One region of the Pseudalkalibacillus sp. NRS-1564 genome, then DNA from elsewhere that is predicted to be linked to it. Evidence: riboswitches for the same ligand, from Rfam matches in the RefSeq annotation. Region 1 holds a riboswitch; the other holds the start of a gene.
What was found. Region 1 has a riboswitch for cobalamin ahead of ACIFPW_RS02000 (acyl-CoA thioesterase). Riboswitches for the same ligand answer to the same signal wherever they lie in the genome.
Positions count from the first base shown of each region.

Region 2: another riboswitch for cobalamin. It lies ahead of ACIFPW_RS12850 (ribonucleoside-diphosphate reductase subunit alpha); the one in region 1 lies ahead of ACIFPW_RS02000 (acyl-CoA thioesterase).

Region 1 covers NZ_JBITPM010000004.1:102,362-107,739, forward strand. The annotation lists gene ACIFPW_RS01990 (LLM class flavin-dependent oxidoreductase) at 1-993, shown strand, start outside; gene ACIFPW_RS01995 (AI-2E family transporter) at 1,070-2,149, opposite strand; gene ACIFPW_RS02000 (acyl-CoA thioesterase) at 2,434-2,928, opposite strand; cobalamin riboswitch at 3,044-3,227, opposite strand; gene ACIFPW_RS02005 (DsbA family protein) at 3,401-4,066, opposite strand; gene ACIFPW_RS02010 (DoxX family protein) at 4,082-4,507, opposite strand; gene ACIFPW_RS02015 (threonine/serine exporter family protein) at 4,610-5,056, opposite strand; gene ACIFPW_RS02020 (threonine/serine exporter family protein) at 5,072-5,378, opposite strand, start outside.
Region 2 covers NZ_JBITPM010000026.1:1,445-6,822, reverse strand. The annotation lists gene ACIFPW_RS12855 (sensor histidine kinase) at 1-725, shown strand, start outside; cobalamin riboswitch at 1,084-1,259, shown strand; gene ACIFPW_RS12850 (ribonucleoside-diphosphate reductase subunit alpha) at 1,414-3,627, shown strand; gene ACIFPW_RS12845 (ribonucleotide-diphosphate reductase subunit beta) at 3,642-4,679, shown strand; gene proB (glutamate 5-kinase) at 4,837-5,378, shown strand, end outside.

The sequences.
Region 1 (5,378 bases):
GTTACATTAAGCATTCTTGATCAAGTCCCTATACCTTCAGGGAGTGATGCCTATAAAACACTTGAGCATACGCGTGAACTCGCACGTACTGCAGAAGCTCTTGGATACTACCGATACTGGTTTACAGAACACCATAGTACAAAAGGACTTGCCAGCACCTCTCCAGAGATTATGATGTCTCACATCGCAGCCTCAACCTCTAATATCAAGGTAGGCTCTGGTGGTGTCCTGCTTCCACAATATAGTCCATTCAAAGTGGCAGAGAATTTCCGACAACTAGAAGCTCTTCATCCAGGACGTGTAGACCTTGGAGTCGGCCGTTCACCCGGTGGTACAGCAAAAACACGATTAGCTTTAACAGATGGCATTAATAAAAGCTTGAATGAATTCCCACGTCAATTAAAAGAGCTCTCCCACTACTTGACTGACTCTATGCCGAGAGGACACGAGTTTGCCGGCATAAAAGCAGCTCCTCAAACCGACTCACCCCCTTCTCTTTGGCTATTAGGTATGGGTGAGAATAGTGCTAAAAAAGCAGCAGAATTGGGCATTGGCTATGTCTTTGGGCATTTTATTAAACCTGATCGAGGTAAAAACGCCCTCCAAACTTACTATCAACAGTTCCAACCTACTTATTATAGTCCTTCTCCTTCAGCTATTATTGCCCTATTCGTCGTATGTGGAGAAACTGACGAAGAGGCGGAAGAACTTGCTTTAAGTCAGGATCTCTGGCTTCTGCGAGTAGAAAAAGGTCTTGATAGTCGAGTGCCATCCATTGACGAAGCTAAACAGCACCGTTATACCGTAACGGAAGAAGAACGAATAAAAAATAATCGAAAACGAATGATTATCGGATCTAGAGAAACAGTAAAGAAGAAAATCGACGAATTAGCCGAACACTATCAAACTGAAGAATTCATGGTTCTCACAAACATACATGATTTTGATGAGCGAAGAAAATCATATGAGCGTCTTGCACATATTTATTTATAAGGCGATTACTCAACATGTTTTTAGGTGTTACTCAAATAAAAGCCCCTACTTCTCAATGAAATAGGGGCTTTTACCGTTATTCAGTTAATTCGGATCGATGCCGTATTCGATAAAATTCATAGAAATTCTTAACGATGACCTTAATGACGGAGTAAAGTGGAATAGCAATCAGCATCCCAATGAACCCATATAAAGCCGCCGCTACAATTAGTAGTAAAATGATGGTTAAAGGGTGTATGTTTAACCTTTTACCTAGGACAACAGGCGCTACCAAGTTTCCTTCTAACTGTTGAACAACTATCGTAATAATAATCACATACAAGGCTAACATCGGTTCTTGTGTTAAAGCGACAACCAGAGCAGGTATAACACCAATAATCGGCCCGAAGAATGGGACAACTGCTGTGACCATCACAAATAGTCCTAATATTAATGCATAAGGTAGTCCAATGATTAAATAACCAACATACATTAGGACACCGTCTACGATTGCTACAATAATTTGTCCGATAATATAGGCCGATAAAGTTTTATCAACCTTATGAAGGATCTGTTCTCCTTCACCCTGATGTTTATTTGGAATAAATCTTAGGAGAAATGGGCTTAATTTATGATCATCTTTAAGAAAATAGAATAAGACAAAAGGTACGATTACAAGGACTGTCGTAGCACTTGTTAATGCACTCACAACCTGCATAATATGATCACCGAGGCTTTGCGTTAAATTACCTAAATAGCTCGTTGCTTTTTGTTGAAGGTTTTCTACAGAAAGCATCCCCATATCATTTTTCTCCATCATTTTCTCAGCTTCTTTTGCTGATTCTTTCAGCTTCTCAGGCAACTCCTTCGAAAACTCTGAAACCTGACTCTGAATCGGATTTGCTAGAAAAGTGAATCCAGTATAGAGGATACCCGCAATCCCTATAAACACAATTAAAATCGCGACAATATCTGATACAAATGGAATCTTTTTTAATAACTTAACAATAGGCTTGATTGCATAATACAAAAAACCAGCAATTAGTACTGGATAAAACAATGTACCTATAATTGTTTTCACCGGTTTCAATAAATCTAATTCTGTCAAAAAGAAAAAACAGATTAATAATAGAATAATACCTGTTATATACTTGAAGAAATCATGTCTAATCCACATTGGCCGTCTCCTTTGTTTTTATTCATTTCACTCTCATCCCTATACCACTCAACACTCTTTTACTAACTTGATTTCCACAAAAAGTTTCCGATTCCAGGGGATCTAAAAAGGAACCTCTCTCGTAAATATTGTTTCTATAAGAGTGAGGGGTGATTCCCTCTCCAATCAGCTAAATGTGGTTTTAAATACAAAACTACCATCTTTTAGGAATGAACCAAAATATAACGATAAAATGTCTCACGACTAACAAAAGAGAGCCGGAATACTCCAGCCCTCTTTTCTGGTTATAACAACGTTAGGATTCCCCCTAGATTCTTGCTTGTTTCTTTACGATCTAATCTTGTTTGAGCTCTTTTTTGGGCTAGCTCGTTAAGCTGCTTTTCCCCTTCAGTTTCCGGCTGAATTCCAGGTACTTTCATTGGTCTACCGTCGAGAAGGGCTACAAACGTAATAAAACACGTCGCTGCTATACGATTGGCACCCGTTAAAAGGTGTTCGGCGTTTACTTTCACAAAAACTTCCATTGAGCTTTTACCTGTCCATATGACAAAAGCTTCATAATGAATCGAATCCTCTTCCGTTATAGGATGTAAAAACTCCACCGTATCCATAGACACTGTCACGCATTCTAGACGAGAATGCCTTGTCGCCGCGATTGATGCTAGCATATCCATATCGGCAAGGAGTTTACCCCCAAATAATGTTCCATGGCTGTTAAGGTCAGGCGGAAAAATACGGCTGCTCTTATACACTCTTGATTCGCTTACATTCTTTTTCATATCATCTCTCCTTTTCTAAACAATAAAAAATGCATACTCTTTTCATAAGAGCATGCACAACAAATAGACTTTTCCCAGTCTTCTCCGTTACACCCCCCCTATCGTCCGTAGGTCAATCAGTGCTTTAGAAAAGGCAGGTCTCCTGGCTTGAAGCTTTGTTGAACGAATGCCCCTTCCCTATCATTGATAAGTGGGGTAACGCACCGTCCTTACTTCTTACAGTGGCGGGACCGCATTGGATTTTCACCAATTTCCCTATTAAGTACTGGAATCAGTACACCTTTTCCATTTTATTCAATTGTACTTCTCTATTCTTCATGCCGGGGATCCAAAAGTCAATACCATTCGTTAATCAAACGTTTGTTTAACTATTTATACCTTAAACAAACGTTTATTTAATGATTTTTCCGCCTGCAGAGGAACCAATTAATTAGAATGCAACAAAAAAAAGACGCCTTCACAGCGCCTTTATTTATTCGTCGGTTGAATCCTCAACCATTTGTTTTAATTCAGATAAACTAGTTCCGTCAAAACGCTTACCATCTACAAATAAGGTAGGCGTTTCTGAAACATTCTTTTTATTTGCATAAGCAAGGTCAGCTTCTACTCGTTTCTCACCTGCACCACTCTTATAGGCTTTAACAACTCTGTCCGTTTCTTCTTCACTAACTAGACCACTAAGGGTTTTCGTTAAGAAAGATTCAGTTAAAACATCTTTCGTCTCAGATCCTTTTTTATGTTTGTCATACAGAACATGATGAAATTGCCAAAATACATCATTACCTAATTCTTGATAAACAACCTCAGCAAATTCAGCAGCCCTCGTGGAATCTTTATAGAGGAACGGATAATGGACAAAGTAAAATTTTGCTTTCTCAGTTGCTAATAATTCCTCTTGGATTTTTGGAAGCAAAGATTCATTAAAGGATTGACATGAAGAGCATTTATAATCACCAAATTGCACAATTTCAACTGGCGCTGTTTCCTCACCCAAGTGCGGTTGAGAATCTAATTTAAATCCTTTTGTATTTGCAAATGGATGAAATAGAAAGTTAATAAACAAAAATAGAATAACGAGTCCCGCAAATAATAATAACCATCTGGCACCCGGTTTTAACTTCTTTTTTGGTTTAGCCATTCAGTCACTTCCTCTTTAATCCTTTGTTACTTTCTCCTGATCGATCTTAAACGACCAACCTTTTCTCTTAAGGTATGTTGAAAGACTATATGGACCGCCGCCTCCTAGAAATAAAGACACTGACATAGCTAGAAAAGCAATGTCTAGTTCATAACCGCCCAGCATTCCAGTTGATCTCTTTACAAAGAGAAGAGCTCCTAATAAAATCATGGAAAACAGTACGCTGACAATTCGCGTTTCTAAGCCGAGAATCATCAAAACTCCTCCAGTTAACTCAACTATAGCCACAACATAAGCAAGAAAACCAGAAATACCGATTGTCTCAAAAAAAGCTACTGTATTCGTGATCCCTTCAGAAAACTTTAAAAAACCATGAGCAAAAAAAAGCATACCTACGACCAATCGAATTGTTAACAACCCGAGATGGGGATAGGTTTTCATTATTGATCCTCCCCAGATACTAACATTATTTGACACCGTTCGACACAGTTATCCAACTAAACGTTATCATAATGAATGCCTACATTGCAAAAGGATGAAGACCTATTTCTGCCCCCTTGCGAGTGTGGAATGCCGTATGATTTGATTGATCACTTCCGAAAATACTAACCCTACTGCAATGGATCCCGATATCATAAATGCTCTGGCTGCAAGGTTAATGGCACTATTGTAATCATTTTGAACGAAATTCCTCATCGCATCGTAAGCCAGACCACCTGGAACAAGCGGAATAATCCCCGCTACACTAAATATAATGACTGGTGTCCGATACACCTTTGCAAAAACCTGACTAATAACAGCGATGACAAATGAGGCTGTTACAGTGGCGATGACAGCATCAATACCTGATGCCTCCATTCCGTAATAAATCATCCAGCCACACATGCCAACAAACCCGCCTTTAATAAGGGAGGATTTAGGAGCGTTAAATAATAATCCAAACGCTGCACTTGCCACAAAGCTCGTCAAAACCTGAGCAATAATTGTCATAATTGTCCTCCCTTTCTATAAAAATGATACAACAAGGGCAATGCCTGCTCCAATCGCAAATGCGGTAAGAAAGGCTTCTGCGCCTTTAGATAGGCCAGATATTAAATGCCCCGCCATTAAATCCCTTACAGCATTCGTGATTAATAGACCAGGAACAAGTGGCATCACTGAACCAATAATAATTTTATCAAGTTGCCCACCGATTCCAGTAGACACAAAAAGGACAGCGAGTAATCCTATGACAAATGAAGCAAGGAACTCTGAGAAGAATTTTATCGGTACAATGCGGTTAAATAGTGAAACACTATAAAAGCCACCTCCC
Region 2 (5,378 bases), on a different contig from region 1:
CGCTTAAAACAAAGGATGAAATCAATGAACTTGCTAAGACGTTTCAAGAACTAACGGAGCAACTTCGAAAAAATGATTTTGATCAGAAGGAATTCCTTCAAAATGCGTCTCATGAATTAAAAACACCTCTAATGGCCATTCAAGGGAATGCGGAAGGGATTCTAGATGAAGTAATCGTAGGAGAGGACGTCGAGTATAGTCTTGAAGTAATCGTGAAAGAAACGCAGCGTTTAAAAAAGATCGTGCAGGACATTTCTTATTTAACTAGGTTAGAAACAGTAGATGAATCTTTTACTTATGAAGTAGTCGATCTTCATCACGTGTTGATGGAAGTCATCACTGCGGTAAAACCACTTGCACATCAACGGCAAATAGAGGTAAGGTATGACACTGATCATGCCATAGACGTTAAGATGGACAGTGATAAAATGAAGCAAGCTTTTATGAATATATTCGGTAATGCCCTTCGATTCGCTTCGTCCGTTATAGAAGTACATGTCCACCAAGATAATGGTCAAGTTTATATTGAGGTTGAAGATGATGGTAAAGGCTTTGGCGAGAATCCACAGCGCGTTTTTGAACGATTCTATACAGGTGACAAGTCAGGTTCTGGCATTGGTCTATCGATTACGAAAACAATAGTAGAAAAGCATAATGGTAAGATTTACGCCGAAGACAATAAAAAGGGAGGAAGGATCGTGATCTCGCTTCCTTTTCAATCGTAGTTAGAACTTTATGTTTTATGCTCACTTAACTTTTGTAGAATTTCTTTGCTTTCTTGTTCACTCAAAATACCAAATTTCTGACAGAGTTGTGTATAGCCAGCCAATTTCTTAAAATTAACCGAAGATAATCTTTTCATCATACTCACCTTTCTTTCCTTTAGGAAACTTTTTTAGGTATCAACAATATATGCATGAGCATGTTGAAAGTGATAGGTGAGTGTCTTTAGAGTTGAAATAAATTGAAGTCAATGTAACAATAAAGCTTGTGCTAAATTAAAGCATCATGTAAGATGAGGTTATCAATATTTAGTAACTATCAAGTGTTTCGGATACTATATATGGTGTAAATTGTACGCAATTAAATAATTGAGTATGCGGTGTCGTATAACGACTTAATAGGGAATCCGGTCTGAATCCGGAGCTGTCCCCGCAACTGTCGTGTGGACGAGGCAAGAAGCCACTGGAGTTAATTCCGGGAAGGCTTGCCAAGGAAGAAGCACAAGCCAGTAGACCTGCCGTATAGTCAAAAACGTTTCTATTCTTCGGGGGTTGAGGGTGAGAAATGGCAGGGTAAATGTACGAGTACGTTCATTTATACGTTGTCGTTTTCTCCAGGCTCACTCTTCCGAGAGTGAGCTTTTTATTTTGGATGGATAAAGGAGAGAGGTATATGAGTACTGTAGCAGAAATGACAGTAACAAAAATGATAGAGGAAGTAAGAACGCTCCTAGATGAGTACCCGTTACTTGCTAGTGAGAGTTTTATTGAAAAAACAATTGATGGTATTTCAGAAGAATCAACGCAAGAAGAGGTCGGTAATATTCTAGTTTTAAATGCCCTTGAACGAATTAGCGCAACAGAACCTGACTGGACTTATGTGGCAGCAGCTTTTCATCTTCGTTCGCTCTATCGTAAGTCTCTTTCACATCGTTCTGAGAAAGAGGTATATGGTGGGGGAAGCTTCTATCGCCTTCTTCAACAGCTGACAGATGAAGGGATTTATAACAAGGCACTCCTTCAGTCTTATTCCAAGAATGAAGTAGGGCAAGTTGCTAAGTTAATCGAGCCATCAAGAGATCGTTTGTTTACATACATCGGACTACGAACGCTCGCAGACCGCTATCTAGCTACAGATCATGATAAGAATGTGTATGAATTACCTCAAGAGCGCTTTCTAGTCATTGCTATGACGCTCATGGTAAATGAACCAAAAGATAAGAGATTAAATCTAATTGAAGAAGCGTATTGGGCGCTATCTAATTTATATATGACAGTAGCAACGCCTACTCTTTCAAATGCAGGGAAAAGCTATGGACAGCTAAGCTCATGCTTTATCGATACGGTGGATGACAGTCTTAGAGGAATCTATGACAGCAATACAGATGTAGCGACCGTTTCGAAAAATGGTGGAGGAATTGGAGCATATCTCGGGAAAATTCGTTCTCGTGGTAGTGATATTAAAGGGTTTAAAGGAAATTCATCTGGGGTTTTACCATGGATGAAGCAGTTAAACAATACAGCTGTGAGCGTAGACCAGCTAGGACAGCGTCAAGGTGCTGTTGCTGTATATCTTGATGTCTGGCATAAAGACGTTTTCGAATTTCTTGATGCCAAGCTTAATAACGGAGACGAACGAATGAGGACACATGATCTTTTCACGGGTCTTTGTATTCCAGATATCTTTATGGAAGCAGTGGAAGACCGTGGAGACTGGTATTTATTTGATCCGCATGAAGTCCGTCAGGTGATGGGGTTCTCTCTTGAAGATGCTTATGACAAAGAAAAAGGATCAGGAGAGTTTCGTATGAAATATAGGAAATGTGTGAACCATCCTGAACTTTCAAGAAAAACCGTGCCGGCGATTGAGATTATGAAGCGAGTTATGAAATCACAATTGGAAACTGGGACGCCTTATATGTTCTATCGAGATACGGTGAATCGAGCGAATCCGAATAAGCATGCTGGTATGATCTATGCTTCCAATCTTTGTACGGAAATTATGCAAAATATGAGTGCAACGACCGTTGAAGAGGAATTCACGAATGACGGTAAGATTATCATTACGAAAACGCCTGGTGACTATGTCGTTTGTAATCTATCAAGTATTAATCTCGGGCGTGCGGTTACAGCTAATGCACTAGAGCGATTAATTCCAATTCAGGTAAGAATGCTGGATAACGTGATCGATATTAATACGATCGAAGTGCCTCAAGCCCAGTTAACGAATGAGAAGTATAGAAGCATTGGTCTTGGAACGTTTGGTTGGCATCACCTCCTTGCGAAAAAAGAGATTGTCTGGGAAAGTCAGGAAGCGGCAGACTATGCGGACGAACTATATGAAACAATCAATTATTTAACGATACAGGCAAGTCATGAGCTTGCCGTTGAAAAAGGAAGCTACTCTCTCTTTGAAGGCTCTGATTGGCAAAATGGGGAGTACTTTAATCAACGAGGTTACGTTAGTGAAAAATGGCAGTCCCTTAAGGAAAGGGTCCAAACGAATGGTGTCAGAAACGCCTATCTTTTAGCGGTTGCCCCTAACAGTTCAACAAGTTTAATAGCTGGATCAACAGCATCAATCGATCCGATTTTCCAAAAAGAATACTCTGAGGAAAAGAAGAATTATAAAATTCCTGTTACAGCGCCTGATCTTTCACCTGAAACGACCTGGTATTACAAATCGGCTTATCACATTGATCAGCTTTGGAGTATTGAGCAGAATGCAGCCAGACAGCGTCATGTGGACCAATCAATATCGTTTAATATCTATGTGCAAAGTACGGTAAAAGCGAAGGACTTATTGAACATTCATATGACAGCTTGGAGAAGAGGGTTGAAAACAACCTACTATACACGAAGTACATCTGTAGATATTGACGACTGTGAAAGCTGCGCAAGCTAAAGGAGGAATTGGAAATGGCTACGATTCAACAAAGAAAGCTATACGATGTCTCCGCACCGAATAGCTCGACTGGAATTATTAATGGAGAAAGCTCAAACGTTTTAAACTGGGATGATGTCCGCTTTAGCTGGGCATATCCTATGTACAAAAATATGCTAGGAAACTTTTGGACTCCGTTTGAAATCAATATGTCGAACGACGTGAAGCAATGGGAAGCATTAAGCGAAGATGAGCAAGATACGTTTAAGAAAATTATTGGTCTTCTTGCCTTCCTAGATTCGATTCAAACCGACTATTCAAGTAAGGTTGCGGATTACTTAACAGATTCAAGCCTTTCTGCGCTCATGCAGGTGCTTTCGTTCCAGGAAGTTGTGCATAATCAGTCATATAGCTATGTACTTTCTTCCATTGTAAATAAAAATGAGCAAGACCGCATTTTTGAATATTGGAAGCATGATGACGTGCTCCTAGAACGAAACCAATTTATTGCTTCTGGTTATGAAGCATTTGTTAAAAATCCAACTCCACAAACATTTTTTGAATCGATTGTTTATGACATTATTCTTGAAGGGCTTTTCTTCTACGCCGGGTTCGCTTTCTTTTATAACCTTGCTCGAAATCAAAAGATGGTGTCTACCTCAACAATGATTAACTATATTAATCGGGATGAGCAGCTGCATGTGACGTTGTTCGTTAATATAGTGAAAGAATTGTTCAATGAGCATCCTGAACTGAATACGAAAGAAAATCATGATTTCATCACGAATACATTTCGTGAAGCTGCTGAGCTTGAGATGAAATGGGGAGAATACATTATTGGTAATCGTTTCCCTGGTATTACAATGAACGAACTCAATGACTACATTAAATTTATGGCAAACAATCGCGTCAATCAGCTTGGTATCGAACGCCCATTTGAAGGTCACCGAGAGAACCCTATGCGGTGGATCAAAGCCTACGCGGATGTGAACGCTGGGAAAAGTGATTTCTTCGAACAGAAATCACGTCAGTATACAAAAGTGTCTGATGATAATGGATTTGATGATTTATAAAGAAATGAAAGAAAGGTCAACTCAAATAATGAGTTGATCTTTTTTTAGACATTAAGAGTAAAAGTAATGTACGACAAAAAAGAAATTTTGTGGTAAGATACTAAAAATCATTTTGTACTTTAACGTGAAAGAACGTATTCATATAAGGAGATGTAACATGAGAAAGAAACGAATTGTTGTTAAGATTGGGAGCAGTTCATTAACAAACGGTAAGGGAGAAATTGATCTAGTTAAGCTCATTGATCATGTTAACGCCCTCGCATTAATTCGTCAGGAAGGACATGAAGTACTTCTTGTTTCTTCAGGCGCAGTTGCGGCAGGTTTTAAAGAACTTGGATATCCAGCAAGACCCGTCACGTTAAAAGGAAAGCAGGCTGCAGCCGCTCTTGGTCAAAGTTTACTTATTAAATCTTATATCGAGGAATTCAGTCAGCGGAACATTTCAGTCGCTCAAATTCTTTTAACACGCCCCGATTTCTCGAATCAAGAACGATACAAAAATGCGTTTGATACGCTTTCTGAATTGCTGGCAAGAGGGGTCATGCCGATTATTAATGAAAATGATACGGTCTCAACGGAAGAGTTAAAGTTTGGTGACAACGATATGCTTTCAGCTCTTGTAAGCGGACTGGTTCATGCAGATGAGCTCATCATTTTAACAGATGTGAACGGTATCTACGATTCGAATCCGGCAGCGAA